DNA from 4 places in the Georhizobium sp. MAB10 genome. Region 4 is predicted to be linked to each of the others. Evidence: predicted binding sites of a transcription regulator. Region 4 holds the regulator's gene; each other region holds the start of a gene.

Region 1 (7,202 bases), 1.5 Mb from region 4:
CTCGGCCGTCACTCCCTGCAGGTCTATGTCTGGCACGTCGTGATCGTCTACGCAGTCTATTATGTGGACCAGCGGACGCCGGAGTTGTCGCAACTCACGAAGACGGTGATCGCGGTCGTCTCGATCGGTCTGCTCGCCTTGCCGGCGATCTGGCGGGAGCGCGACAAGTTCTTCGGTGCAGGCGAGGCCGTGGCGGTCGGCAATACCATGGGAGCGACACCAGCCTCTGCGACCACGAAAGCAAGTGCGAGGATTTCGCCGAAATAGCCTGTGGCGTGCGATCCCTGCCGATATTCATGTCAATGAAAATCGCGTGACTTCGGTATGATCCGCACATTGCGCGGGTGGCGCCCGCCCTCGCCCTGGCGGGTATAAGTTGGGTGGGTAACCTCGTCGGCGCGTGACAATTCGATGCTGGCGGAATGGACATCGGACAGCATCGCGAGATCCCCCGTGCGGTCATGCACGGCAGTGACCATGAGATGCACCACGCCTTCCTTGCTTCTTTGGATCTGAGCTTCGACCACGACGAGCTTTGCGCTCATCACGGCGCGTCGATACCTGTCGAAAAGCCGCGACCATAAAAGCGTATTGGCGACGCCTGTCTCGTCCTCAAGCGTCATGAAGATCGCGTTGCCCTTGCCGGGCCGCTGGCGCACCAGAACCACCCCCGCAACCTTGACGAACGCACGGTCCGGCATCTCCCCTGACTGAGCGCAGGAGATGATGCCTTCGCTGCGAAATCGCTCGCGCAGAAAAGCGATTGGATGCGCCTTGAGCGAGAGTTTAACAGTCTGATAATCGGCAACGACTTGTTCGGCGAGCGGCATGGGTGGCAGGCGGGAGGGTTGTTCAAGCCCGAGTTCCTGCTGCGCGGCCGCGGCAAAGAGCGGCAGCGGCCGATCTTCCGGCAACCGCCGCACGGCCCACAGCGCATCACGCCGGTCGACGCCAATCGACCGAAATGCATCGGCATCGGCCAGGCCTTTCAGCGCGCGGTGTTCGAGCTCGACCCCATGCCACAGGGCTTCGATGCTCGCATAGCCACGGCCACGCCGGGAAACGAGCGCTTGCGACCAGTCCTCGCGAAACCCATCCATCTGCCGAAAGCCGATGCGCAGGGCGAGTTTACCATTCGCCGCCCGCTCCAGCGTGTTGTCGTGGTGGCTGTAATTCACGTCCACCGGCCGCACTTCCACCCCGTGCTCACGCGCATCGCGCACGATCTGCGCTGGAGCGTAAAAGCCCATGGGCTGGGAATTGAGAAGCCCACAGGCAAAGACCGCCGGATAATGGTGCTTGATCCAAGCCGAGACATAGACGAGGCGTGCGAAGGAAGCCGCGTGGCTTTCGGGAAACCCATACTCACCAAAACCCTTGATCTGCGCAAAGCAGCGCTGGGCAAAATCCCGGTCGTAGCCGCGCCGCGCCATGCCATCCACCATCATTTCCTCGAAACGGCCGATCGTGCCGTTGTGGCGGAAGGTTGCCATCGCCTTGCGGAGCCCGTTCGCTTGGTCCGGCGTAAATTCCGCCGCCGTGATCGCCAGCTGCATTGCCTGTTCCTGGAAAAGCGGCACTCCCAATGTGCGGGAAAGAACATGCTTGAGCTCGTCCGGATCATGTGGCGGGGCGGGCGAAGGAAAATGCACCTCCTCAAGCCCATCGCGCCGCCGCAGATAGGGATGAACCATGTCGCCCTGGATCGGCCCGGGCCGCACGATCGCCACCTGGATGACGAGATCGTAGAACTCTTTCGGCTTGAGGCGCGGCAGCATGTTGATCTGCGCCCGGCTTTCCACCTGGAAGACGCCGATGGAATCGCCCTTCTGAAGCATGCGATAGACATCGTCATCGTGCTTGATGGCAGCAAGATCGAGGTCCCTGCCCTCGTGCAGCCGGATCAGGTCGAAGCATTTGCGAATGCAGGTCAGCATGCCGAGCGCCAGAACGTCGACCTTCATCAGCCCCAGTTCGTCGATATCGTCCTTGTCCCACTCGATGAAGGTGCGGTCCTCCATCGCCGCATTGCCGATCGGCACCGTCTCGTCGAGCCGCCCGTTGGTCAGCACGAAGCCGCCCACATGCTGCGAGAGGTGGCGCGGAAAAGTGAGAAGCTGGCGGGCGAAATCGAGCGCGCGGGCGATGACGGGATTGTGCGGATCGAGCCCAGCCTGGCGCACATGGCTTTCCGGAATGCTGTCGCCGAAACTCCCCCACACCATGCCGCCGAGACGCGCCGTCACGTCGTCGGTCAGCCCGAACACCTTGCCGACTTCGCGGATGGCGCTGCGCGGCCGATAGCGGATGACGGTTGCGGCGATACCAGCGCGTAGCCGTCCATAGCGCTCATAAAGGTGCTGGATGACCTCTTCGCGCCGCTCATGCTCGAAGTCGACATCGATATCCGGCGGCTCGCGACGCTCCTCCGACAGAAAGCGCGCAAAGAGAAGATTGCTGGTCGCGGGATCGACCGAGGTAATGCCGAGCACGAAACAGACCGCCGAATTGGCGGCGGATCCACGGCCCTGGCACAAAATGCCCCGGTTGCGCGCAAACTGCACGATATCGTGGATCGTCAGGAAATAGCGCGCATAATCGAGCTTCGCGATCAGCGCGAATTCCTGCTTCAGAAGCGCATCCACCTTGGGCGGAACGCCATCGGGGTAGACCCAGCCGGCATGTTTCCAGGTGAGTTCCTCCAGCCAGCCCTGCGGCGTCTTGCCGGGCGGCACCGGTTCGTCCGGATACTCGTATTTCAACTGATCGAGCGAAAAATCGATGCGGGCGAGGAAGTCCGTCGTTTCGCCGATGGCCTCCGAGCAGTCGCGAAAGAGCCGCTGCATCTCGTGCGGTGGCTTCAGATAGCGCTCGGCATTTTCCTGAAGCAGGCGGCCTGCCGCCTCGATCGTCGTCTTCTCGCGAATGCAGGTGAGCACATCCTGCAGGGGCCGGCGTTCATGTGCGTGATAAAGCACATCGTTGAGCGCCATCAGCGGCACGCGCGCCGCATCGGCCAGGGACTTCAGGGCGACGAGGCGGCGCCGGTCATCCCCTCGACGACCCATGGCCGCGCCGAGCCAGACGGAGCCGGGTGCCGTGCGTGAAAGCCGCGCAAGCGTGGCTTCCACCTGGTCAAGCTGATCGGGCGGCATGACGATGAACAGAAGATCGGCCGAAAGCGACAGGAGATCGGCGAAGCTCAGGATGCAATCGCCCTTCTTCGTGTCGCCCATCTTGCCCTTCGTCAAAAGTCGGCAAAGCCTGCCCCAACCGGCCCGGTTTTCCGGATAGGCGAGAATGTCGGGCGTGCCGTCGGCGAAGACGAGCCGGGCGCCGACGACCAGCTTGAAATCGAGCCTGGCACCCTTTCCATACTGAGCGGCGTAATCGGAATTCAGCTCGTTGAGAGCGCTATAGGCGCGGACGACGCCCGCCACCGTGTTGCAATCGGCGATGCCGATGCCCGCATAGCCGAGTTCCAGCGCGCGGGTGATGAACTCATGCGGATGGGAGGCCCCGCGCAGAAAGGAGAAATTGGTGGAGACCGCAAGTTCGCCGTACCGCATCATGCGAAGATCCCATGCAGGAACCAGCGCGGATTGGTGACTTCCATCCCGTAGAGCCCTTCGCGATAGACCCAGAACCGGCGCCCAGCGGTATCCTCGAGCCGGAAATAATCGCGTGTCATCGCCTGTCCGGCATCGCGCCACCACTCCTGCGCAATGCGTTCCGGACCTTCCGCCTTGACGATCGCATGCTCGACCCGGCGCCAGAAGAAGCGATGCGGCGGGCCATCCGGAACCGAGGCGGTGACATCGATCGCATGGGGCGGCGTGAAGAGAAAAAGCGGACGCAAGGGCGGCTCACCACTGTCCTGCACCACCCATGTGATCGCCGACTGCTCCGATGACAATGCCGGAATGGCTTCGGCGGCACGTTCGGGAATATGCGTATCGCGCGAAACGAAGCGCACCACCTGCTCGGGCGAAAACCGGGCACTCAGGCGCTCCACCAACTCGCTCGCCTCTTCGGTCGGAACGCCTTTCGACGAAAGCTCCTGCGCCTCGGGAACGAGCGTTTCGCTGAAGATGACGGACAGGCGGATCAGATCGAAGCCGAAGCCAGGATCCAGCGGATCGGCAAGCCCCTCGAGCTTGGCATCGTAAAGGCGCATCAGCGCAGCTGGATCGCGCGAAGGCCGTGCCGTTTCCACCGGAATGCGCGTCACCTTGCCGTCGGCCCGGAAGAAAGCCGCCTCGAAAAGCCGGCCGCCCTTGCCGCGCTGCTGCAAAAGTTCTCCCGCCTGCCCCGCAAGGTGGCGCAGGCACGCCCGAATGTCCTCCTCGTAGCCGATCGGCTCGCCGAACCGCTTTTCCACGATGATGTCACCGACCGTGCGACGCGGCGTGATCGATGAGCGGCGCCGCCCCATCACGAGATCGAGCCGGTAGGCAAGTTCCGGCCCGAAGCGCGCGACAAGAGGTCCGCGCGGACGCGCCGCGACATCACCGATGCTCCTGAGCCCGGCGCGGGCGAGCCCGTTTTCGATCTCCGCGCCAAGACCAAGGGCGGCCACGGGCAAGGGCCGCACCGCCTGCTCTTCACTGCCTTCAGCCACGATACCGCCTGACCCGAACTGCGCCATGGCGCGCGCCGTATCCGGCGCCGAGGCGATCGCGGCGAAGGTCTTGAAGCCTGCCGTTTCGAACTTGTCTGCGATATCCTTCAGCATGGCCGCCTCGCCGCCGAAAAGATGAACGCAGCCGGCGATGTCCAGCATGAGCCCTCCCGTGCCATCGAAACCGACGAGCGGCGTGAAGCGGTCGCAGGCATCGGCGAGCCGTTCCAGCATACGCCGGTCTGCTTCCGGCGCCGTCTCGCACACCTCGATATCGGGCACGCGCGCCCGCGCATCGGCAAGCGTGAGCCCCGGCGACAGGCCGAGCGCTCGTGCCGCCGGGTCGGCGGCGGCAAGATGCAAGGCGCCCTTCACCTTCTCGACGATGACGAGAGGCTTCGACAGGCTGCTGCTTTTCTCTTTCGGCGCGTCTTCAGCCTGTCTTGCGGAAGGGCTTCTGGTCTTCTGGCGATGCAGCCGGTCGGTCGACAGGAAGGGAAACCACAGAGCCAGGAAGCGGCTTTGCGGCGCTTCGCTTGGGTGTTGCGAGGGGCTCGTCGAAACGGGCAGGCTGTGCTGCGGAGAGATCGAAGCTTTTGCGGTCACGGTTCCACTCCAAATGCCAGCGCCCGCCCGCAATGCCGGCGCGATGACGGTCCAAAAGAATATCGAAGACAGGATTGGACGGTGCCCCGGCCGCAAGCCCCACCGAGGGTGCCGCCCTTACCTGCCATCGGGTGAGTGAAGAACTGGGCTGCGGCTGCCCCGCCGCCCGAAGGACGAACCCCGTCACGCCGGAACGTGAGGCCGCCAGCATCATGCGGCGGCTGGCTGTCAGGTCGAGAAACCCTGCCTTGCCCCAGATTTCCAGGAGAACGGCGCCAAGAGCCGGGGACCGCAAGGCCTCAAGCCCCGCCCGTAGAACCATCGTCTCGCTTTTTGCCGAAATCAGCAAAACCCGGTCCGGATCGATGCCGAACTGCGCAAGGCCGGGCGCATAGAGATCGCCCTGCTCCAGCACCGCAAATGCATGCCGCACCCAGACGATGTGCCGCCCCTCTCCGGCGGCGCGCAGGGCAAGCGCAAGCGCAAACCCGGCGCTTGCACCCGCATCGCCCACTTCATGGGCAAAAACCTCGTGCAGGCATCCCCGCGGAAGCCCACAGCCCAAGGCTGCGTCGACCTGATCGACACCCAGAGTAAAGCCTTTCTCCCCCGGCGATCGCGCCGGTTCCAGTGCAGCCAGTTGCTGCTTTAGCTGGGAAAGGGTGGAGGACATGGAGATCAGGCTCGATCGTCGGTTGGAGGTTAATTTCAATGTTCATGATATGTTCTATTTAGGACTCAGCTTCAGCAAAGAGTCAACAACCACGCCGGCCATGTTTCAGACAGTTGCGCGCGGACGACGTTTACGTCAAAGTCAGATCAATTAGCGCGGACGGTGCGGGTGTCACACCCGGCAAATCCTGCTAGCTTCACAAACCAGCGTGGGACGGCGCCGAGGTTTGAGAGGAATTGCCAAAAAGACCACAAGATACCGGGAGGGCATCGTGGAACCAAATATCAGGACAACCGACCAGAACTCCGCCAAGCTCTGGCTGAATTCCTATCCGCCGGGGACACCAGCCGACATCGGGCCATTGGCCTACGCCTCTATCGGCGAATTGATCGAAACCGCCTGCAAGCGTTTTGCCGAGCGACCGGCCTTCACCTGCATGGGCAAGTCCATCAGCTATGCGGATCTTGACACCCATTCCGCCGCGCTCGGTGCCTGGCTGCAAGGCAAGGGCCTGAAGCAGGGTGACCGCGTTGCCGTGATGATGCCGAACATCCTGCAGAACCCGGTTGCGATCGCAGCCGTGCTGCGCGCGGGCTTCGTCGTCGTCAACGTCAATCCGCTCTACACGCCGCGCGAATTGCAGCATCAGCTGAAGGATTCCGGCGCCAAGGCGATCATCATCCTCGAAAACTTCGCCCACACGCTGCAGGAAGTGGTCGCCAAAACCGACGTCAAGCATGTCTGCGTCGCAACCATGGGCGACATGATGGGCCTCAAGGGCCACATCGTGAACCTCGTGGTCCGCAAGGTGAAGAAGATGGTGCCGGCATGGAGCCTGCCCGGCCACATTCCCTTCAAGACTGCACTTGCCGAAGGGCGCGGCAAGGCGTTCACGCCTGCCAAGGTCAAGCCGGATGATATCGCCTTCCTGCAATATACCGGCGGCACGACGGGCGTTTCCAAGGGCGCGGTTCTCAGCCATTCGAACGTGTTGTCGAACGGTGCCCAGATCAATCTCTGGCTGCAGGCAGCCTTCCTCAACAAGGAGCGGCCGGATCGGCTGGTCTTCGTTTGCGCGCTGCCGCTCTACCACATCTTCGCGCTGACGGTGAATGCCATCATGGGCATCGACCAGGGCGCGCAGAACATCCTGATCCCCAATCCGCGTGACATTCCGGGCTTCGTCAAGGAGCTTGCGAAATATGAGGTCCACATCTTCCCCGGCCTTAACACGCTCTTCAATGCGCTGCTCAACAACGATGATTTCAAGAAGCTCGACTTCAGCAACCTCATCCTGACGCT
Region 2 (7,202 bases), 100 kb from region 4:
ACCGCATCAGCAGCAAAGGCCGGTGCGGCCGCGGCCAGGATGGACGCGGTCAAAATCAGTCTCTTCATGTTCCGAATCTCCAGAAGTGTGGGGCTGTCCGGCCCCGAGCACTATTGGTCGCGTGCGATGCATCCGCAAGCTGAGAATGCGGCGAAACGGTGGTGCGCCAGGTGGTGGTGCCAGAATGTCACTATGTGCGCTCGGACCGGGAAATCCGTTGGGAAATGAGCAAATTCTGGAGAGATGAGCGGCCAGGCATTCCGCGCTGCCGAAAATGGTGCCCCCGGAGAGACTCGAACTCCCGACCCTCTGATTACAAATCAGATGCTCTACCAACTGAGCTACAAGGGCACGGGCGGGTGATTAGCATAATTGCCGGCGCTGTAAAACGAGAAATGCACTGGGCGGCGTCGCGGTAAAAATTAGCGCGGCGACCGGCTCCTTCGCGCTTGCCCGATCCGCCATCCCTCGCCAATGTGCCGCAGCAATGGGAGATGAGACTGGATGGCGCGTGCTACGGAAAAATTGAGTTTCATTTCGAGCAACGCTCCGGACGCGCAAGCGGCGCGATTCGAACTGGAAGCGCTTTACGGTGCATATACCCCGGAAGATGCCGACGTCATCATTGCACTCGGTGGCGACGGCTTCATGCTGCAGACGCTGCATCGCATGATGAATTCCAACAAAGTGCTTTACGGCATGAACCGGGGCTCGATCGGCTTCCTGATGAACGAGTACGCCACCGATGGACTGCGCGAGCGCATCGAGCGGGCGGTGGAAAGCGAGATCAATCCGCTGGAAATGGTCGCGACCGACGAGGATGGCGCTGAAACGCACGCCTTTGCGATCAATGAAGTGTCGGTTCTTCGCCAGTCGTATCAGGCCGCCAAGCTGCGCGTCAGCGTCGATGGCAAGGTCAGGCTCGAAGAGCTCGTCTGTGACGGGCTGATGGTGGCGACGCCTGCGGGCTCGACGGCCTATAATCTTTCTGCCCACGGCCCGATCCTGCCGCTCGTCGCGCCATTGCTCGCACTGACGCCGGTCAGCGCATTCCGCCCGCGGCGGTGGAGAGGTGCGCTGCTCTCCAACAAGGCGGAGGTGACGATCGAGGTGCTGGAGCGCGAAAAGCGGCCGGTCAACGCAGTCGCCGACAACACGGAGGTCAAATCCATTCGGCTCGTCCGCATCGTTCAGTCAAAACAGACGACCGCGCGCCTCTTGTCGGATCCCGATCATTCCTGGGATGACCGCATCATAGCCGAGCAGTTTCTTTATTGATGCGATCTGCGATGCGGGTTTTCCCGCATCGCTTTCATAGCTCTTGGTCCGCGCCAATCAGAACGGAATTTCGTCGTCCATGTCGCGGGAGAAATCGTCGTTGCGCGATGCCGGCGACTGTCGGTTGTAGTCGTTGCCGCCAACGCCCCCGCCCGAATAATCCGAGCCGCCGCGACCACCGCCGCCGCCACCCTGCCCCATGCCACCGCCCTCGCCGCGTCCATCGAGCATGGTCAGTGTCGAGTTGAACCCCTGCAGAACGATCTCGGTGGAGTATTTGTCCTGGCCGCTCTGATCCTGCCATTTGCGGGTCTGGAGCTGGCCCTCGATATACACCTTGGCGCCCTTCTTCAGGTAGCTTTCCGCAACCTTGCACAGGCCCTCATTGAAAATGACGACGCGGTGCCACTCGGTCTTCTCCTTGCGTTCGCCGGAGTTACGATCGCGCCAGGTTTCCGAAGTCGCGACGGACAGATTGGCAATCGGGCGGCCGTCCTGTGTGCGACGGATTTCCGGGTCGGCACCCAGATTTCCGACGAGAATGACCTTGTTGACGCTTCCTGCCATGGTGATTGCCTTCTTGTAGTCGCCGGTTGAATGATATCCGGCCAAACAGCCTTTAAGCCGCTGCCGCGCGATCATTGTTGAAAGGCGGCATCTTATCGGAACTCGCAGGAACCTGCGCCCCATACGCCGCATTTCCACAGGGCAGTTGGGCGTTTGCAAGGCAGGCTATGTTTTGTTCTTTTTTTGTTCTAAAAGCCTCTTGCTTGCTTGTCAACCGAGTCGGTCGGCGGCGGGCAAGTTGCCCTCGACATTGTCTTGCGAGAACCTACATGATTTGACGGCAACTGCGCAGTTCGACGAGGGTGGATGCGCAGCCTCGAACCTCCCCATCTTACCGACGTGTCATCTGGCGATCTCATGAGCGAACTCAAGACCATTTCCATTCGCGGTGCACGTGAGCACAATCTGAAGGGGATCGATCTCGATCTTCCGCGCAACAGCCTGATCGTCATGACCGGGCTTTCCGGATCGGGCAAATCATCGCTCGCCTTCGATACGATTTATGCGGAGGGCCAGCGGCGCTATGTCGAAAGCCTTTCGGCCTATGCGCGCCAATTCCTGGAAATGATGCAGAAGCCGGATGTCGACCAGATCGACGGCCTGAGCCCGGCCATCTCCATCGAGCAAAAGACGACATCGAAGAACCCGCGCTCGACGGTCGGTACCGTCACCGAAATCTACGATTATATGCGGCTTCTGTTTGCCCGCGTCGGCGTGCCCTATTCGCCGGCCACGGGGTTGCCGATCGAAAGCCAGACGGTCAGCCAGATGGTCGACCGGGTGATGGCTCTCGAGGAAGGGACGCGGCTTTACGTGCTTGCGCCGATCGTGCGCGGACGCAAGGGCGAGTACCGCAAGGAACTTGCTGAGTTGCTGAAGAAGGGATTTCAGCGCGTCAAGATCGACGGCGAATTCTATGAGATTGCCGAAGCGCCGACCCTCGACAAGAAATACAAGCACGACATTGATATCGTGGTGGATCGCATTGTCGTTCGTGATGACATCGGCGCGCGGCTTGCCGACAGCCTTGAGACTTGCCTTCGACTGGCGGACGGCCTGGCGGTTGCCGAGTTTGCCGACAAGCCATTGCCGGCGGGCGAAACGGCGGAAGGCGGCGGCGCGAACAAGTCCAAGAACGCGACCCATGAGCGAATACTCTTTTCGGAGAAGTTCGCCTGCCCCGTCTCGGGTTTCACGATTTCGGAGGTCGAGCCGCGGCTCTTTTCGTTCAACAACCCATCAGGCGCATGCCCGACCTGCGACGGCCTGGGCACCCAGCAGAAGATCGATCCAGCACTGATCGTTCCGGAGACGGCGCGCACGCTGCGTGACGGCGCCATTGCGCCATGGGCAAAATCCTCGTCGCCCTATTATCGCCAGACGCTCGAGGCGCTCGGCAAGCATTTCGGCTTCAAGATCTCGGATAAATGGACCGACCTGTCGGCAGATGCGCAGAACGCAATCCTGCACGGTACGGAGGACAAGATCGTCTTCAATTATGACGACGGCCTGCGCTCCTACAAAACGGCGAAGACCTTCGAAGGCATCGTGCCGAATCTGGAGAGGCGCTGGAAAGAAACCGACAGCGCCTGGGCCCGCGAGGAGATCGAGCGCTACATGTCGGCGGCCCCCTGCCCGGCTTGTAACGGCTATCGCCTGAAGCCCGAGGCGCTCGCCGTCAAAATCGATGGACGCCACATCGGCGAAGTCTCGCAGATGTCGATCCGGCAGGCGGGTACCTGGTTCCAGGATCTGCCGACCGCGATGAACGACAAGCAGAACGAGATCGCCGTTCGCATCCTGAAGGAAATCCGCGACCGGTTGAACTTCCTGAACGATGTCGGGCTCGACTACCTGACGCTGTCGCGCAACTCGGGCAGCTTGTCCGGTGGCGAAAGCCAGCGCATTCGCCTTGCCTCACAGATCGGTTCGGGCCTGACAGGCGTGCTCTACGTCCTCGACGAGCCCTCGATTGGCCTACACCAGCGTGACAACGCCCGGCTTCTGGACACGCTGAAGCACCTGCGCGACATCGGCAACACGGTGATCGTCGTCGAGCACGACGAGGATGCGATCCTGACGGCGGATCACGTCGTGGATATCGGCCCGGCGGCGGGGATCCATGGCGGCGAAGTCATCGCCGAGGGAACGCCAGCCGACATCATGGCCAATCCGAAGTCGCTGACGGGGAAATATCTGTCGGGTGCCCTCTCCGTCGCGGTGCCGGCGCAGCGCCGCAAGCCGGTGAAGCGCAAGGAACTGAAAGTCGTGGGAGCCCGCGGCAACAATTTGAAGAACGTGACGGCGTCGATTCCGCTCGGTTTGTTTACGGCGGTCACCGGCGTCTCGGGCGGCGGGAAATCCACCTTCCTCATCGAAACGCTCTACAAGGCGGCGTCACGCCGCATCATGGGCGCTCGCGAAAATCCTGCCGATCACGATCGGATCGACGGACTGGAATTCATCGACAAGGTCATCGATATCGACCAGTCGCCGATTGGCCGGACACCGCGCTCCAACCCCGCCACCTATACCGGCGCGTTCACCCCCATCCGCGACTGGTTCGCGGGCTTGCCGGAGTCCAAGGCGCGCGGTTATCAGCCCGGGCGGTTCTCCTTCAACGTGAAGGGTGGCCGCTGCGAAGCCTGCCAGGGCGACGGCGTCATCAAGATTGAGATGCACTTCCTGCCGGATGTCTACGTCACCTGCGACGTCTGTCACGGCAAGCGCTACAATCGCGAAACGCTGGACGTTACCTTCAAGGGCAAGTCGATCGCCGACGTGCTCGACACGACCGTCGAGGAAGGCGTCGAATTCTTCGCAGCCGTGCCAGCGGTGCGCGACAAGCTGATCACGCTCAACCGCGTCGGTCTCGGTTACGTCAAGATTGGTCAGCAGGCGACGACGCTTTCGGGTGGCGAGGCGCAGCGCGTCAAACTGGCCAAGGAACTCGCCAAGCGTTCGACCGGACGCACGCTTTACATTCTCGACGAGCCGACGACCGGCTTGCATTTCCACGACGTCGCGAAACTGCTCGAGGTGCTGCACGAACTGGTCGATCAGGGCAATTCGGTCGTGGTGATCGAGCACAATCTCGAGGTCATCAAGACAGCCGACTGGCTGATCGATGTTGGCCCGGAGGGCGGCGATGGCGGTGGCGAGATCGTCGCAAGCGGAACGCCGGAGGATGTGGTCAAGGTCGAGCGGTCGCACACGGGGCGGTTCCTGAAGGAACTTCTGGAGCGACGCCCACAAGCAAAATCTCAAGCGGCGGAGTAGGCATTCGGCTAACGTGGCCTCATCGTATCACTGGAGGCGGACATGATCTTGATCGGTCAGTATGATTCTCCCTTCGTGCGTCGCGTCGGTATTGCGCTGACGCTCTACGATCTGCCCTTCGAGCACTGGCCGTGGTCGACCTTTGGCGATGCGGATCGGCTCATCGCCTACAATCCGCTGCTGCGTGTCCCGGTGCTCGTCACCGATGACGGGGATATCCTGCTCGACAGTCACAGCATCATCGACCATGTGGATGGCCTCGCTTCTCCGGACGCGCGACTATTGCCGGTGAACGAGCCTGAACGTCGTCGCGCGATGAAGTCCGTGTCGCTCGCCACGGGCATCTCCGACAAGGCGGTCAGCCTCTTTTATGAAAATGTGCTGCATAATCACCCCTCCGCCCAGTGGATCGAGCGCTGCAAACGGCAGATTGCGGCAGCGCTGTCTGCGCTGGAATTGGAGGGATCCCGCCGCACCACGGCGTTCTGGAACGGTGAGCGGATCGGTCATGCGGATATCGCCATCGGCGCCATGCTCGACCATTTGATCGCCTCCCATCCCGATCTTATTGATCTGGACGACTATCCTGCACTGCAGCGCCACGGCGAGACGCTGCGGGCCATGCCGGTTTTCCAGTCGATCTACCAACCATTCATCCCACCGGCTTGAGGAGCGCCCATGGCAGACGCTGGAACCATTCGATGCGGCATCGGCGGATGGACCTTTGCGCCTTGGGAGGGCACGTTTTACCCGGACAAGCTGCCGAAGAAGCAGCAGTTGCATTTCGCGTCACGGCAATTGCGGACGATCGAGATCAACGGCACCTACTATCGGGGGCAGACGCCCGAGACGTTTGCCAAATGGGCAGCCGATACGCCTGAGGGGTTTGTCTTCTCGGTCAAGGGCAACCGCTTTGTCACAAACAAGAAGGTGCTCGCCGAAGCCGGCGAGTCGATGCGAAAGTTCTTCGACACGGGCGTCGTCGAACTGGGCGACCGGCTGGGACCGATCGTGTGGCAGTTTGCGCCGACCAAGAAGTTCGAGCCCGACGATTTCGAGGCCTTTCTGCAGTTGCTGCCGAAGAAGGATGGCAGCATGACATTTCGGCATGTGCTGGAGGTGCGTCATGCAAGTTTCATCGATCCAGCGTTCGTCGCGCTCGCACGCAAGCACGCGGTCGCCATCTGCTACGCACACCATCACGACTACCCCGAAATCGCCGACGTGACGGCTGACTTCATCTATGCCCGCCTGCAACGCGGCAGCGACGACGTCGAGACCGCCTACCCTGGCGATGAGCTGGATGCCTGGGCGAAGCGGGCGGCGATCTGGTCTAAAGGTGGCCAGCCATCAGACCTGCCGTTGGCGGATCCAAGCGCTGCGCCAGAAAAGCAGGCCCGCGATGTCTTTCTCTACATCATTCACGAGGGGAAAATTCGGGCACCTCAGGGTGCGATGGCGCTTGCTGAGCGAACTGGGACCGCCCGGTAGGCGCTATCGATCTGACTCTGATTAAATAATGCTCTGTCTGCCTATTATTTAGGCGACACCTGCCATTATCACGCCAATGATTGCGTGTGAGAATTTTCGTCGAAATGATCGGATTTTCACGAGATACCAGTCCTCGATGCGGCGTTTCGTCTGATCTTGCAGCATATTCGAGGTCTGCCCTTGCGTATTCGGCGAAATACGGCTCGAATTCGCGCGATGTGGCACGGACCGTGCATACGTCTGGGAGCGGGCGCGATACCACGCGTTCCGGGAAAAGCGGAGAGCAGGTTTTCTCATGAAAAAGATCGAGGCGATCATCAAACCCTTCAAGCTCGACGAAGTGAAAGAAGCGCTTCAGGAAGTCGGCTTGCAGGGCATTACGGTCACCGAGGCAAAGGGCTTCGGACGCCAGAAGGGTCACACCGAACTCTACCGCGGCGCCGAATATGTGGTCGACTTCCTGCCGAAGGTGAAGGTGGAGATCGTCTTGTCGGACGAGACGGCGGATGCCGCCATCGAAGCCATCCGCAACGCGGCTCAGACCGGACGTATCGGAGACGGCAAGATCTTCGTGTCGAATGTGGAAG
Region 3 (7,202 bases), 1.2 Mb from region 4:
TGCGCCAGTACACCTCCTGGATGAACTTCTCCGCATCGCGCGGAGAATGCCGTTCAAGGACTGCCGTCAAGACCTCCTCTTCCGAGACAAGGCGGTGACGCAGATAGGGCGACAGCATCGAAACGGCATTGCGCGCAGGGTCGCCGAAATCGGTGTTGCGGTTGCGGGCGTAGCGTTCGCCGGCGTCATCGACGAATTCCGCCAGGCGCTGCAATCCTGCCTCTCTCGTCGCCACCAATGCCGCCATCTCGTCGTGCTCCCTTGTCCAGACGAGCGGGAGATAGATGGCAAGGCGAGAAAGGAAAGGCGCCGGGGCAGCACTTCCGTCCTGGTACCCTTGGCAGAGCCCGCTCGGAGGGCCTATATCCCGAGCAACGAATGAAAGGTTCCCGCCATGAGCGACGCAGCGACGCAATCCGTCCCGAACCCTGCCACATCCACCGACGCCAAGCCGATCCCCGTCACTGTGCTGACGGGCTATCTCGGCGCCGGCAAGACGACGCTTCTCAACCGTATCCTGTCCGAAAACCACGGCCAGAAATACGCCGTCATCGTGAACGAGTTCGGCGAGATCGGCATCGACAATGATCTCATCGTCGAGAGCGACGAAGAGATCTACGAAATGAACAATGGCTGCGTCTGCTGCACGGTGCGCGGCGACCTGATCCGTGTCGTGGAAGGCCTGATGCGCCGTCCCGGCCGCTTCGACGCAATCATCGTGGAAACGACCGGGCTTGCCGATCCGGCTCCTGTCGCCCAGACCTTCTTCATGGACGAGGACGTGCGCTCCAAGACGCAGCTCGATGCCGTCATTGCGCTCGTCGATGCCAAGCACCTGCCGCTGAGGCTCAAGGATTCGCGCGAGGCCGAAGACCAGATCGCCTTTGCCGACGTCGTCATCCTCAACAAGACCGACCTGGTCGACGAAGCCGAACTGCGCAAGATCGAAGCGACGGTGCGGGCCATCAATCCATCCGCGCGCATCCATCGGGCCGAACGCGCCAAGATCGATGTGACCCAGGTGCTCAACCGCGGCGCGTTCGATCTGCAGCGCGCGCTGGAGAACGACCCGCATTTCCTCGACCAAAAGGACCATGATCACGACCACGATCATGTCTGCGGCCCGGACTGCGACCATGATCATCACGATCACGCCCATCATGACCATGATCACCACGGACATGATCATCACGGGCACGACCACCATGGGCACGACCACCATCATCACCATGGCGAAGCATCCGACATCCACGATGCGACGGTTCAGTCGGTGTCGCTACGCGCGGGCTCCATGGATCCGAAGAAGTTCTTCCCGTGGATCGAAAAGATCACCCAGATGGATGGACCGAACATCCTTAGGCTCAAGGGCATTATCGCCTTCGAAGGCGACGAGGACCGCTATGTCATCCAGGGTATCCACATGCTGATCGAAGGCGATCACCAGCGGGCCTGGAAGGACGGCGAAAAGCGGGAAAGCCGCATCGTCTTCATCGGCCGCGAGCTCGACCGCGAAAAGCTGGAACGCACCTTCCTCGCCTGCCAGGCCGGCTGAACGGATGCCGACAGTCGCTCCTCTCGACCTCGACGGGTATTGCGTCGCGGCGCGCTTCGTCTCCGGCATTCCGACATTCGCCATGGCGGACGGCACGGTCCATCGACTCGATCATGGCCACAAGACCGTGGAAGCGCATGACGGGCTGCTGGTGGCCAGTCTGTCTGGCGACGGCAAGACCCTTCTGACGGGCGGCGAGGATGGCAAGGTAAGCCGCATCTCAGCCACGGGCGAGATCGAGACGCTCGCCGAGATCGGTCGCAAATGGATTGGCCAGATCGCGTCCGGGCCTCAAGGGGTGATCGGCTTTTCCTCCGGGCGCACTGCCTATGTGCGGCTGGCAGACGGAACGCTCAAGGAGATCGCCTGCGAGCGAACGGTCGAGGGCATAGCCTTCGCGCCGAAGGGCCTGAGGGTGGCGCTTGCCCGCTACAACGGCGTGACCCTCGTCTGGGCCGGCATGGATTCCAAGCCTGCGGAACTTGAATGGAAGGGCAGCCACACGGGCATCACCTTCTCGCCCGACGGCAAGTATCTCGTCACCACGATGCAGGAACAGGCGCTGCATGGCTGGCGCATGTCCGACCTGCATGACATGCGGATGTCTGGCTATCCGGCCAAGGTGAAGTCGCTGTCCTGGAGCTTCAAAGGCAAATGGCTTGCCTCATCCGGCGCGCCGGCCGCGATCGTGTGGCCCTTCGTCGGCAAGGATGGCCCGATGGGCAAGCCGCCGCTGGAGCTCGGCACGCGGGGCGACGCGCTTGTCACCATCGTCGCCTGCCACCCGGCACAGGATGTAGTCGCCATCGGTTTCAATGACGGCATGATCCTTGCTGCACGCATGGAAGACGGCAAGGAAGTGCTTTTGCGCCGCCCCGGCAAGGGCGCTCTCTCCTCGCTCGACTGGAGTCGCGATGGTCACCAGCTCGTCTTCGGCTCCGAGGCCGGCGATTGCGGCGTGGTGGATATCACCGCTTGAAGACAGCAGCGAGTGCGGCGGCTCCGCACTCGACGCCAGCTCCACCTCATCCTGAGCCTGTCGAAGGGCGAGGTGGCCCCATTCTGCTACGCCTCGTGGTTCGACAGGCTCACCATGAGGGCTGCGAGAGATCATGCCGCGCCCTCGCCTTCGGATGAAGACCGATCGGCAGCTCCCAAAACTCCTTCCAGTTTTACAATAAAAGACATAGACGTCGGCGTGTTGCGAACATAGCATGAACGCATGGCTCAGCTATCGACGTTGGAAAAACTGGCGATCCTTTCGGATGCTGCAAAATATGACGCCTCGTGTGCGTCCTCCGGATCGACGAAGCGCAACTCGCTCGGCACGGGTGGCATCGGGTCGACCACCGGGGCCGGCATTTGTCATTCCTATGCGCCGGACGGGCGATGCATTTCGCTTCTGAAAATCCTGCTCACGAATTTCTGCATCTATGACTGCGCCTATTGCATCAACCGATCGTCGTCGAATGTCCGGCGCGCCCGCTTCACCGTGCAGGAAGTCGTCGATCTGACGCTCGACTTTTACAAGCGGAACTACATCGAGGGGCTTTTCCTCTCCTCCGGCATTATCCGATCGCCGGATGAAACGATGGGGCAGTTGGTGGAAGTCGCCCGGCAGCTGCGCGTCACGCATCGCTTTGCCGGCTATATCCACCTCAAGACCATCCCCGACTGCGACCCGCTGCTGCTCGAGGAAGCGGGCCGATTCGCCGACCGGCTCTCGATCAATGTCGAATTGCCCACCGATGATGGCGTCTCGCGCCTCGCCCCGGAAAAGCGGCCCGCGGAAATCCGGAAGGCGATGGGCAATCTTCGGATGAAGATCGAGGAGAAATCCGAGCCGACACTGCGCACCAAGAGAAAAGAACGCTTCGCGCCGGGCGGGCAGTCGACGCAGATGATCATCGGCGCCGATCCCGCCAATGACGACACGATCCTGAAAACCAGCGCCCGGCTCTATTCGAGCTATCATCTGAAGCGCGTCTATTACTCCGCCTTCAGCCCGATCCCCGATGCGAAATCATCGCTGCCGCTCATCCAGCCGCCGCTTATGCGCGAACATCGGCTCTACCAGGCCGACTGGCTGATGCGCTTCTACGGCTTCGAGCAGAACGAGATCCTGGCGGGCCAAAGCGACGGGATGCTCGATCTCGCCGTCGACCCCAAGCTCGCCTGGGCGCTCGCCAATCGCCAGCGTTTTCCAGTCGACGTCAACCGGGGCGATCGGGAATCGCTGCTGCGCGTGCCGGGGCTCGGCACCAAGGCCGTGGCGAAGATCCTGCAGGTGCGGCGCTACCGGACGCTCAGGCTCGAGGATGTCGGCCGGCTTTGCCAGTCGGTCAACAAGGTGCGGCCGTTCATCACCGCGCTCGATTGGCAACCGGGCGGGCTGACGGACAGTCCCTCGCTCAAGGCCCGAATGACGCCGCAACCTGCGCAGCTGTCGTTGTTTTAGCGATGTTTGCCGTCACGCTCGCCGATCAGACGGATTTCGATGGGTGGCGCCACGCGGCGCGGCAATTGGCGCTGGCCGGCGTTGAGCCTGGCGACATTCGGTTCAGCGTGGTCGGCCAGACGACGGAAGACCTTTTCGAAGATGCCTCACCGCTTCTGCCGGAGCCGCCGACCGGTGCGGAATTCACCGTGCCACGCGAGGTGGTCAAGCGTCTGGAACAGGTGATCCATCACCGCGATCCGGATCGATTTTCCTTCATGTACCGGCTTCTCCTGAGGGTCTCGCAGGAGAAAAACCTGCTCCGCATCGCGTCCGATCCCGATATCCAGCGGCTTGAACGGATGGAGAAATCGATCCGGCGCGATGCCCACAAGATGCATGCCTTCGTGCGATTCCGGAAGATCGACGTGGTGGGCGAAGAATGGTTCGTCGCCTGGTTCGAGCCGGAGCATTATATCGCGGAACGCGAAGCAGGGTTCTTTCGGGCGCGCTTCACCGGCATGAAATGGACGATCCTGACGCCTTGGCGCTCGATCTCCTGGGACGGTGCGGACATCACGGTGATGCCGGGCGCAAGCAAGGAAGATGCACCCGCGGACGATGCGGCCGAGGATCTCTGGCGCACCTATTTCACGTCCATCTTCAATCCCGCCCGGTTGAAGGTGAAGGCCATGCAGGCCGAAATGCCGAAGAAATACTGGCGGAACCTGCCGGAGGCGCCGCTCATTCCTGGCATGATCGCCGGCGCCGGCAAGGCAGCGGAAGAGATGGTGGCGCGCGCGCCCACCCTTTCCGCGCCGCACCATGCCCGCATCCAGGAACAGTATTGGGAGCCGAAGAAGATGGGCGGCATGGCCGAGGAAGAGATCGCCGAAACGCTCGATGCGCTGGAGAAACAGGCCGAAGGCTGTCGGCGGTGTCCGCTCTGGAAAGATGCGACGCAGACCGTCTTTGGCGAAGGGCCACGCGATGCGGATGTCGTCTTTGTCGGCGAGCAGCCGGGCGACCAGGAGGATCTGGCGGGAAAACCCTTCGTCGGGCCAGCCGGACAGATGTTCAACGCTACGCTGGAAGAGGTCGGAATCGATCGTCAGCGCGTCTATGTCACGAATGCGGTGAAGCACTTCAAGTTCGAGCCGCGCGGCAAACGGCGCATCCACTCCAAGCCCAATTCCGGAGAAGTGCAGGCCTGCCGCTGGTGGCTCGACCAGGAACTGACGCTGATCCAGCCGAAGCTCACCGTGGCGCTTGGCGCAACAGCGCTCACCGCCTTGTCCGGCAAGACGTTGCCGGTAACGAAGAACCGGCGGCAGATCGTGACGACCGAGAGCGGGCTGCGCGTGTTCGTCACCGTGCACCCGTCCTTCCTGCTGCGCATTCCGGATAAGGAGACCGCTGCCCGCGAGCGCCGCCTCTTTGCGGAGGATCTTGCCGCCGTGCGGGACCTGATGAACGCGGCCTGAGGCGCCAAAACGAAAGGGCCGCTCCGGGATGAAGCGGCCCAACGCATTATCGATTGGAAAATCTTGTCAGGCCTTGCTGCCGGAAGCGCTGACAAAGCCTGCAGCACCGTCCAGATGACCGGGCTTGAGCTCCAGCGCGAGAAAGCGGTCGCGCTCGAACGGGCCAGGCAGCATCAGCGTCGCCGTCTTTTCGCCCGTGAAGCCAAAGCGCTCGTAATAGGGCGCGTCGCCAACGAGCAAAATCGCGCCATGGCCATAGCGCCGCGCCTTTTCGATCGCGCGCAACATCAGGCCCGTGCCGATGCCGGCTGCCTTGGCCGAGGGATCGACAGCGAGCGGGCCAAGCAGAAGCGCCGGCACGTCTCGCCCTTCCCGGTCGATGCCTGCATGGATGTCCCAAAGCCGCACCGTGCCGAGGATGTGGCCCGCACGGTTCTTGGCGACGAATGCGAGGCCGGCGGCCGGCAGGCGGCCGTGGCGCAGCTTCTCCGACGTCTTCGTACGCCAGTCGGGCGCCATGGCGCGTGCGAGCAACGCATTGCGCTCGTCGATTTCATACGCAGCTTCCGCGCGGATTGTGATCAGATCCTCAGCGGCAAGGCCGGCTTTGGCGGTGTCGATCTGGTGGAACAGCGTGGTCATGGGCATGACTTTCGGGACGAATGGAGAGCACGCAGCCGCGCGTCCACCTCAAGCGAACGCTGCAGCCAGCGGCAGACCTGTCGAGGGCTGGAACGCAGCCCCCGGCGGTCAGATAACGTAGGATCGGAGCGGTTCGAAGCCGTTGAAGGCCACGGACGCGTAGGTCGTCGTGTAGGCGCCGGTGCCTTCGATCAGAACCTCGTCGCCGATCGTCAGAGAGACGGGCAGCGGATAAGGCGCCTTTTCATAGAGCACGTCGGCGCTATCGCAGGTCGGGCCGGCGATCACGCAGTTTTCCATGTCGTCCGCGTCGCGGGCCGTGCGGATCGGGTAGCGGATCGCCTCATCCATCGTCTCGGCGAGACCGCCGAACTTGCCGATGTCGAGGAAGACCCAGCGCAGCTGATCGGTGTCGGCCTTCTTGGAAACGAGCACGACTTCAGCCTTGATCACGCCGGCACTGCCGACCATGCCGCGGCCTGGCTCGATGATCGTCTCCGGCAAGTTGTTGCCGAAATGCTTGCGCAGCGCACCGAAGATCGCCTGGCCGTAGGCTTCCGCCGTCGGCACGTCCTTCAGGTACTTGGTTGGGAAACCGCCACCCATATTGACCATCTTGAGCTCGATGCCCTGCTGGGCAAGCTTTTCGAAGACACGGCGCGCGTCCGACAGTGCTGCATCCCAGGCGTCGAGCTTGGTCATCTGCGAACCGACATGGAACGAGACGCCATAGGAGACGAGACCGAGCTGGTGGGCGTAGACGAGCACGTCGACGGCCATCTGCGGCACGCAGCCGAACTTGCGCGACAGCGGCCATTCGGCACCTTCGCCATCGGTCAGGACGCGGCAGAACACGCGTGCGCCGGGAGCGGCACGGGCGACCTTCTCGACTTCCTCATGGCTATCGACGGCAAAGAGGTTGACGCCGAGCGCATGGGCACGCGCCACGTCGCGCTCCTTCTTGATCGTGTTGCCGAAGGAGATGCGGCGTGCTGTTGCACCAGCATCCAGGGCCATTTCGATTTCGGCCACGGAGGCGCAATCGAAGTTGGAGCCCATGGAAGCGAGAAGCTTCAGGATTTCGGGC
Region 4 (7,202 bases):
CGCGATCATGCGGAGGCTCGCAACCATGCGCTGGTGCGGATCGGTGATGTCGGTAGAGTCGTGGTAGAAGGCGGACAGAGCACCAACGACGCCGCACATGATGGCCATGGGATGCGCGTCGCGGCGGAAGCCGGTAAAGAAGCGCGACATCTGCTCATGGATCATCGTGTGATGGGTCACGCGATAATCGAAGTCTTCCTTTTGCGCCTTCGTCGGCAGTTCCCCGTAGAGAAGCAGGTAGCAAACTTCGAGGAAGTCGCCATGCTCGGCAAGCTGCTCGATCGGGTAACCGCGGTGCAGCAGGACACCTTCGTCGCCGTCGATATAGGTGATCTTGGATTCGCAAGAAGCGGTCGAGGTGAAGCCCGGATCGTAGGTAAAGGCGCCGGTGTGCTTGTAGAGCGCGGCGATATCGTAGACTTCAGGGCCGATCGTCCCCTTGCGGACCGGAAAATCCACTTCCTTGCCATCCACGGTCAGTTTGGCGCTTTCAGTCATGTCGAACCCTTCCCAATCTCTCCGAAACATGAGCGCATTCGTCAGAAAGGCGCCCATGGCTGGCGAATTGCTATATGATTTCGCTGCACCTGCCAAGTTGTCGACAATCGAATTGTGCAGCGCCGCAATCTGTGCTTAGGCCAGCACCGTCGATGACAATGCTCTTGTCGATCGAGCGAGACGTTTCAATCGGTTAGCCGAGCTGATCGGCAATTCGACCGAGTGACTCTTCGCGGCCCAAAACCTTCAGAACATCGAACACGCCTGGCGAAACGGCCCGCCCCGTGAGTGCAGCGCGAAGAGGCTGGGCGACCTTGCCGAGCTTGAGTCCTTCGCGCTCCGCATAGGCGCGGACGATCGGATCCAGCGACTCGATTTCCCAGGACTGAAGCGCCTGCAGCTCAGGAAGAAGACCCTCGAGAACCGGGCGACCTTCGGCGAGAATCATCGCCGCCTTCTCGTCGTTCTGCAGCGGGCGCTCGTCGAACAGGAAGCGCGCGCCATCGGCGAGCTCGACGAGAGTCTTTGCGCGCTCCTTCAGCCCCGGCATCGCCGCCAGAAGTTGGGCGCGGCGCTCGTCCGTCATGCGGTCGATGAAATAGGCGCCGCCTTCCATCTCGGGAAGGATGGCGATCAGGCTGTCGACGAGCCGCGCGTCATCGGCCTGGCGGATATAGTGCCCGTTCAAGGCTTCCAGCTTCTTGATGTCGAACCGGGCCGCACCCTTGTTGATATCGGAGACGTCGAACCACTCGATCATCTGCTCGGTCGACATGATCTCGTCATCGCCATGGCTCCAGCCGAGGCGCACGAGATAGTTGGTAAGCGCTTCGGGCAGAAAACCCATCGCGCGATAGGCTTCGGCACCGAGCGCGCCGTGGCGCTTGGAGAGCTTGGCGCCATCGGCGCCGTGGATCAGCGGAATATGGGCCATGGAGGGGATGTCCCAGCCCATTGCCGTGTAGATGATCGACTGGCGCGCGGCATTCGTCAGGTGGTCGTCGCCGCGGATGATGTCGGTCACGCCCATGTCGTGGTCGTCGACGACGACCGCAAGCATATAGGTCGGATTGCCGTCTGAGCGCAGGATGATGAAATCGTCCAGATCGGCATTGGGGAAGCGCACATCGCCCTGTACGCGGTCCTGGACCAGCGTTTCGCCATCGCGCGGCGCCTTGATGCGGATGGCGGGTTTGACGCCTTCCGGTGCTTCGGAAGCATCGCGGTCGCGCCAGCGCCCGTCGTAGCGCGGCGGCTTGCCGGCGGCCCTCTGCGCCTCGCGCATCGCATCCAGTTCTTCAGCTGAGGCATAGCAGTAATAGGCCTCGCCACGCTTCACCAGTTCCTCGGCGATTTCGCGGTGGCGCTCGGCACGTTCGAATTGCGAGATCGGCTCGCCGTCCCAGGAGAGCCCCAGCCAGCTCAGCCCATCCAGAATGGCGTCGACGGCAGCATCGGTCGAGCGTGCGCGATCGGTATCTTCGATGCGCAGCAGCATCTTGCCGCCCCGGTTCTGGGCATAGAGCCAGTTGAACAGCGCCGTGCGCGCACCGCCGATGTGGAGGTATCCAGTGGGCGAAGGCGCGAAGCGGGTGACAATCCCTTCGGACATGATCTTGAACCTGTGAGTGATGCTGGTTGAGCAACGATCGGGCCGTTAGAGGCCGCATCGTCCTGTTGGCGGTGATCTAACACACGAGGGCGACAGCGCAAGGCTTGCGGTGTATACTGGGACCGGGCGAGGGGGCCCGACCAGGATGGCGCATGCCGATGCTGAACGCGAGCCAGTGAATGGCTCCGCTTGCGAGCGGACTGCGTTTACGTTCGACCCCGCCGATCCTCATGCCGATCATGATCCGAACAAAGATCCTCGCCTGATCCCGACCGCGTATCGATCGTGGCGCCGACGCTGGTCGCATTTGAGTGTCAGGCAGGCACTTGATGAGGAGCGAGGCCACGGCGCGCTGTTTCTCTGGGCCTCCGCCTTCTTCGCGACAGGTGCCGCGCTCTGGCGCATTCTGCCAAGCGATCCGCCGTTTGTTGCAACGCTTGGGCTCACCATCGCTGTGGGATTGGCCGCGGCACTCACGGCCAGCCGGCTGCGAAACCTGCTCGCCGCGCTGTGCATGATCCTGGCGGGGTTGGCCTCCGCAGCAGCGGAGGCGGATCGCCGCGCCATCACCGTTCTGGATAGTCCCGTGGTCACCACGATCTCCGGCCGGGTGCTGTCGCGAGAAATCGATGAGGAGGGTCGCTGGCGTTACCTCGTCGAAGTCCTGTCGACGCATGACCCGACGCTGCGCCGGCCGCCCGAACGCGTCCGACTTCTGGCGCGCAGCGACCATCCCGATATAGAGATTGGTGCATCGATCATCGGCTTGGCGCGACTTGCGCCACCGTCCGGTCCCGCGATGCCCGGCACGTTCGATTTTGCCTTCAACTCCTATTTCACCGGCATCGGCGCTTTCGGGTTTTTCTACGGCCCGCCCGGAATCATGCCCGGTGCTCAGGTCGAAGAAGGTTACGCCAACCGGATCGCCCGATGGACGACTGAACTCCGCGAAACGATCGCGTTTCGGATCAAGGAGGTGATTCCGGGTGACGCGGGTGCCGTTGCAGCCGCCATGACGGTGTCCGACCGTCGCTCGATCTCCGAGGAGACCAACGAAGCCTTTCGCATCACGGGGCTTGCCCACATCCTGTCCATTTCCGGCCTGCATATGTCGCTGGCCGCAGCACTAATGTTCACCGGGCTGCGGCTCGGCTTCGCGCTCGTGCCAGGCGTCGCCCAGGCCTGGCCGGTGAAGAAATTCGCTGCGCTCGGCGCCATCGGCACCTCCACCTTCTACCTGCTGATCTCCGGCGCCGTCATCTCCGCACAGCGCGCCTGGATCATGGTGGTCGTCATGCTGATCGCGGTGTTGCTCGACCGGGCTGCGCTGACCATGCGCAATGTCGCGATCGCCGCATTTCTCATTCTCCTCGTCACGCCATCAGCGGTGACATCGCCCGGTTTCCAGATGTCTTTTGCAGCAACCGCTGCCCTCATTGCCGCCTATGGCGGCTGGGCAGCGCGCAACAGGATCAAGACGCCGGATTTCACGACCTCAAAGCCCGGCTTCGTCTGGCGCTGGACATTGCTGATCCTCGGGTTGGCCGTGACGTCGCTGATTGCCGGCGCGGCGACGGGGATCTTCTCGGCGCATCATTTCCACCGCATGTCGAGCTACGGAATGATCGCCAACGTGGTTGCGATGCCCGTCATTTCGGTCATCGTCATGCCCTTCGGCACGCTTGCGCTGCTGACGATGCCATTCGGCCTCGACGCGATTTTCCTCACGATCATGGGGCTGGGGTTGGAGGCGGTCATCGCCATCGGCCATCATGTTGCAGCCTATGGCGATGGTTTCGCCACGGGGAAGATCCCCGGAGCCGTTACGGCGCTTCTGTCGCTTGCGCTGCTCATCCTGGTTTTTACGCGAACCTGGCTGCGAGGTGCCGCTTTGATACCCGCGCTGGCCGCTGCCCTCATTATGGCGGCCGAACTGCGCGCCGATCGACCCTTGCTGCTGATTGCCGAGGACGCTCGGCTGGCCGCGATCCTGCGCGAGGACGGCCTGGCAACCAACCGAGCGCGTCCGAGCAGCTTCATCTTCGATCAATGGGCAACGGCAACCCGGCTTGCGACCCATGTCCCGCCAATCGTCGCTGTCGACGACCAAGCCCAACTGTTGTTAGACGAGATGACTTCCGATCCGGACGAAGCTGAAGCCGAGATCGACCCTGCCATTGCCTATGGGATGATGCGCCAGGCAGTCCGCGAATTGGATGACGGGCAAATGATCGGCGTGTTCCAATGCCGCCGAGGCGCGTTTTGCGTCGCACGGCTGGAAAACGGCACAATGGTCGCGTGGCTGGAGGAGCCGGCCTATGTCGGTCCCGCATGCGACATGACCGATATCGCCATCATTCCGATACCGCTGTCGATGCGCCAATGCCGCTCCGGCGCGAAGCTCTTCACCGCCCGTACACTGCGTGAAACCGGCGCGATCGCCGTCTACGCGGCGTCGACGGGAGAAGGCTTCGCGGCGAACGAGGCGCGAGCGGCGGGCACGGGGTCGGGTACACAATTCGACCCGCAGCCGACGTTCCGCTTCGAGCAGTCTGCCGGCCGAATGCGCGCCTGGACGCGGCACCGCTATTATGACTGGAGAACGGGCAGTTTTACCGAGCCTGGCGGGGATGACGCCTCTTCCGTCAACACACACATGAGCGAAGACAGAAGAGCTGCCGACAGCATCGATCAGTGATAGCGCCGGATGAGCCCGACGAGCTTGCCCTGGATCTTGACGCGATCCGGTCCGAAAATCCGCGTTTCGTAGGCCGGGTTGGCGGCCTCGAGCGCGACCGACGCACCTTTGCGACGGAAACGCTTCAACGTCGCTTCCTCGTCGTCGACCAGAGCCACGACGATGTCGCCTGGATTGGCCGTCGACGAATTCTTGATGATGACCGTGTCGCCGTCAAAGATGCCGGCTTCGATCATCGAGTCGCCCTTGACCTCGAGCGCGTAGTGCTCGCCGCCGCCCAGCATATCCGGCGGCACGGCAATCGAATGGGTATTGTTCTGGATGGCGGAGATCGGCACACCCGCCGCGATGCGGCCCATGACGGGCACGCTGATGGCGCGATTGTCGTTGTCGCGCGGCATCTCGCTCTGGCGGCGCTCGGCTGCGATCTCGGGCTTCGGCGTCTTGCCAAGCGATCCTTCGATGACACTCGGCGAAAAGCCGCGACGCTGAGGCACTGCCGCGTTGTAGCTATCCGGCAGCTTGATGACTTCCAGCGCACGCGCACGGTTTGGCAGACGGCGAATGAAGCCACGTTCCTCTAGCGCGATGATGAGGCGGTGGATCCCCGATTTGGACGCGAGATCGAGGGCTTCTTTCATCTCGTCGAAGGATGGCGGCACGCCGCTTTCCTTCAGGCGCTCATGGATGAAAAGAAGCAGTTCCTGCTGCTTACGCGTCAACATCGGCTGCTTAGGCCCCCGCTTGATCGGATGGAAACAAATGTGGAACACACTCTATCTGTTCCTTTTGTGTTCCGCAAGTCCAACAGGGAAACCGACGGCTAGATTCGTCGCAGCAGGATTGCCCGCACAGTGTCTCCTGCCTTGGCCGCGGGAGCAAATGGTGGCCGGACGACGAGGCCGTCTGCCTCGGCGAACACGCGCATCATGGAGGAATCCTGCTTGGTGGCCGGCCTGACGACCAACGTTCCATCCGCCCGTCGGCTCATCGCCGCGCGCAGATAATCCTGGCGCACGTCGTTTTCGGCCAGGTCTACGTCGAGGATTGCGTCGACCGCCTGCACATGATGGGTGCGGCCGACGAGCTTTGCGATCAGAGGCGTCAGGAAGACGTGCGAGCAGACAAGGCTCGAGACAGGGTTGCCCGGAAGCCCGAGAACATGCATCGGGCCGATGCGGCCGCTCATCAGCGGCTTGCCCGGCCGCATTGCGATCTTCCAGAAGGCAAGCTCGAGACCGCGCGATTCCAGCACTTTGCGAACCAGGTCGTGATCACCAACCGAGGCGCCGCCAAGCGTCACCAAAATATCGGCGCCGGCCGCCTGGGCGGAGTCGATCGATCGGTTCAGGCCATCCAGCGTATCGGCAGCAATGCCGAGGTCGATCGGTTCGCCGCCCGCTTCCCTGACGATGGCGGCGACGCCAAAACTGTTCGACGCGATGATCTGATCGTCGCGTGGATCGGCACCCGGCGGCACGAGCTCGTCGCCGGTCGCCAGAATGGCGACGCGCGGGCGCCGATGCACGGGCAGGGCGGGGAGGTTCATGGCTGCTGCCAGCGTCAGCCGGCCTGCATCGAGCATCGCGCCCTTGGCGATCACCGTCTCGCCACGATGGAAGTCGAGACCTGCACGCCGCACGAACCGCCCGACCTGCACCGGCTCGATCACCTCGATCATGGTCTTTTCGAGTGGCCGTGCGTTTTCCTGGATGAGAATCGCATCCGCGCCTTCCGGAACCGGCGCGCCGGTGAAGATACGGACGGTCTCGCCGCGTCCGATGGCGCCCGTGAACCCGTGCCCGGCTGCCGATTCGCCGATAACCCGCAGCGTCGCACCCGGCTCTGCCGTATCCGCCGCAATGACGGCGTATCCATCCATGGCCGAGGCAGGAAAAGGCGGCTGGTCGCGCATGGCGATCAGAGGCTCGGCGACGATCCGACCCCATGCTTCATGGAGCGGAACGTGTTCGATATCGGCAATCGTTCGGGCGTCGGCGAGAATCAGTTCGAGTGCATCGTCGACGGGAAGCAGCGCCATGATCAGCGGGCCCCGCCGCTGCCCGGATGGTTCCAGTCGCCCGACTTGCCGCCGGTCTTGGAGAGCAGCCGGACCCCGGTGATTTCCATCGCCTTGTCAACGGCTTTTGCCATGTCGTAGAGGGTGAGGCAGGCGACCGAAACCGCCGTCAGTGCTTCCATCTCGACCCCTGTTTGGCCCTTGAGGCGCGCCATGGCCTCGACGCGCAGGCCGGGCAGGGTGTCGACCGCCTCGACGGTGACCGCAACCTTGGTCAGCATCAGCGGATGGCAAAGCGGAATGAGGTCGGCCGTCCGCTTCGCGGCCATGATACCGGCGATGCGCGCCGTGGCGATCACGTCGCCTTTTGCTGC

What was found. Region 4 encodes LexA, which represses DNA repair genes until DNA is damaged. Its sites were predicted from a motif close to TGTTCNNNNTGTGTTCNG; they were not measured.
Region 1: PU133_RS05060 (ImuA family protein) is a predicted target of LexA. The motif match lies at 5,940-5,957, and genes of this name have one in related genera.
Region 2: uvrA (excinuclease ABC subunit UvrA) is a predicted target of LexA. The motif match lies at 2,019-2,036, and genes of this name have one in related genera.
Region 3: PU133_RS18435 (putative DNA modification/repair radical SAM protein) is a predicted target of LexA. The motif match lies at 2,756-2,773, and genes of this name have one in related genera.

Annotation. Positions count from the first base shown of each region.
Region 1 covers NZ_CP118314.1:1,106,479-1,113,680, reverse strand. The annotation lists gene PU133_RS05075 (OpgC family protein) at 1-267, shown strand, start outside; gene PU133_RS05070 (error-prone DNA polymerase) at 300-3,572, opposite strand; gene PU133_RS05065 (Y-family DNA polymerase) at 3,569-4,996, opposite strand; gene PU133_RS05060 (ImuA family protein) at 5,055-5,900, opposite strand; gene PU133_RS05055 (long-chain fatty acid--CoA ligase) at 6,169-7,202, shown strand, end outside.
Region 2 covers NZ_CP118314.1:2,546,153-2,553,354, forward strand. The annotation lists gene PU133_RS12055 (outer membrane protein) at 1-68, opposite strand, end outside; tRNA gene PU133_RS12060 (tRNA-Thr) at 276-351, opposite strand; gene PU133_RS12065 (NAD kinase) at 505-1,278, shown strand; gene PU133_RS12070 (single-stranded DNA-binding protein) at 1,336-1,845, opposite strand; gene uvrA (excinuclease ABC subunit UvrA) at 2,203-5,124, shown strand; gene PU133_RS12080 (glutathione S-transferase family protein) at 5,167-5,793, shown strand; gene PU133_RS12085 (DUF72 domain-containing protein) at 5,803-6,615, shown strand; gene PU133_RS12090 (P-II family nitrogen regulator) at 6,911-7,202, shown strand, end outside.
Region 3 covers NZ_CP118314.1:3,838,157-3,845,358, forward strand. The annotation lists gene PU133_RS18420 (FAD-binding domain-containing protein) at 1-247, opposite strand, end outside; gene PU133_RS18425 (CobW family GTP-binding protein) at 395-1,552, shown strand; gene PU133_RS18430 (WD40 repeat domain-containing protein) at 1,557-2,531, shown strand; gene PU133_RS18435 (putative DNA modification/repair radical SAM protein) at 2,775-4,010, shown strand; gene PU133_RS18440 (UdgX family uracil-DNA binding protein) at 4,013-5,473, shown strand; gene PU133_RS18445 (GNAT family N-acetyltransferase) at 5,540-6,115, opposite strand; gene odc2 (ornithine/lysine decarboxylase) at 6,224-7,202, opposite strand, start outside.
Region 4 covers NZ_CP118314.1:2,649,888-2,657,089, reverse strand. The annotation lists gene gltA (citrate synthase) at 1-498, opposite strand, end outside; gene gltX (glutamate--tRNA ligase) at 692-2,110, opposite strand; gene PU133_RS12600 (ComEC/Rec2 family competence protein) at 2,418-4,808, shown strand; gene lexA (transcriptional repressor LexA) at 4,802-5,533, opposite strand; gene glp (gephyrin-like molybdotransferase Glp) at 5,632-6,849, opposite strand; gene moaC (cyclic pyranopterin monophosphate synthase MoaC) at 6,852-7,202, opposite strand, start outside.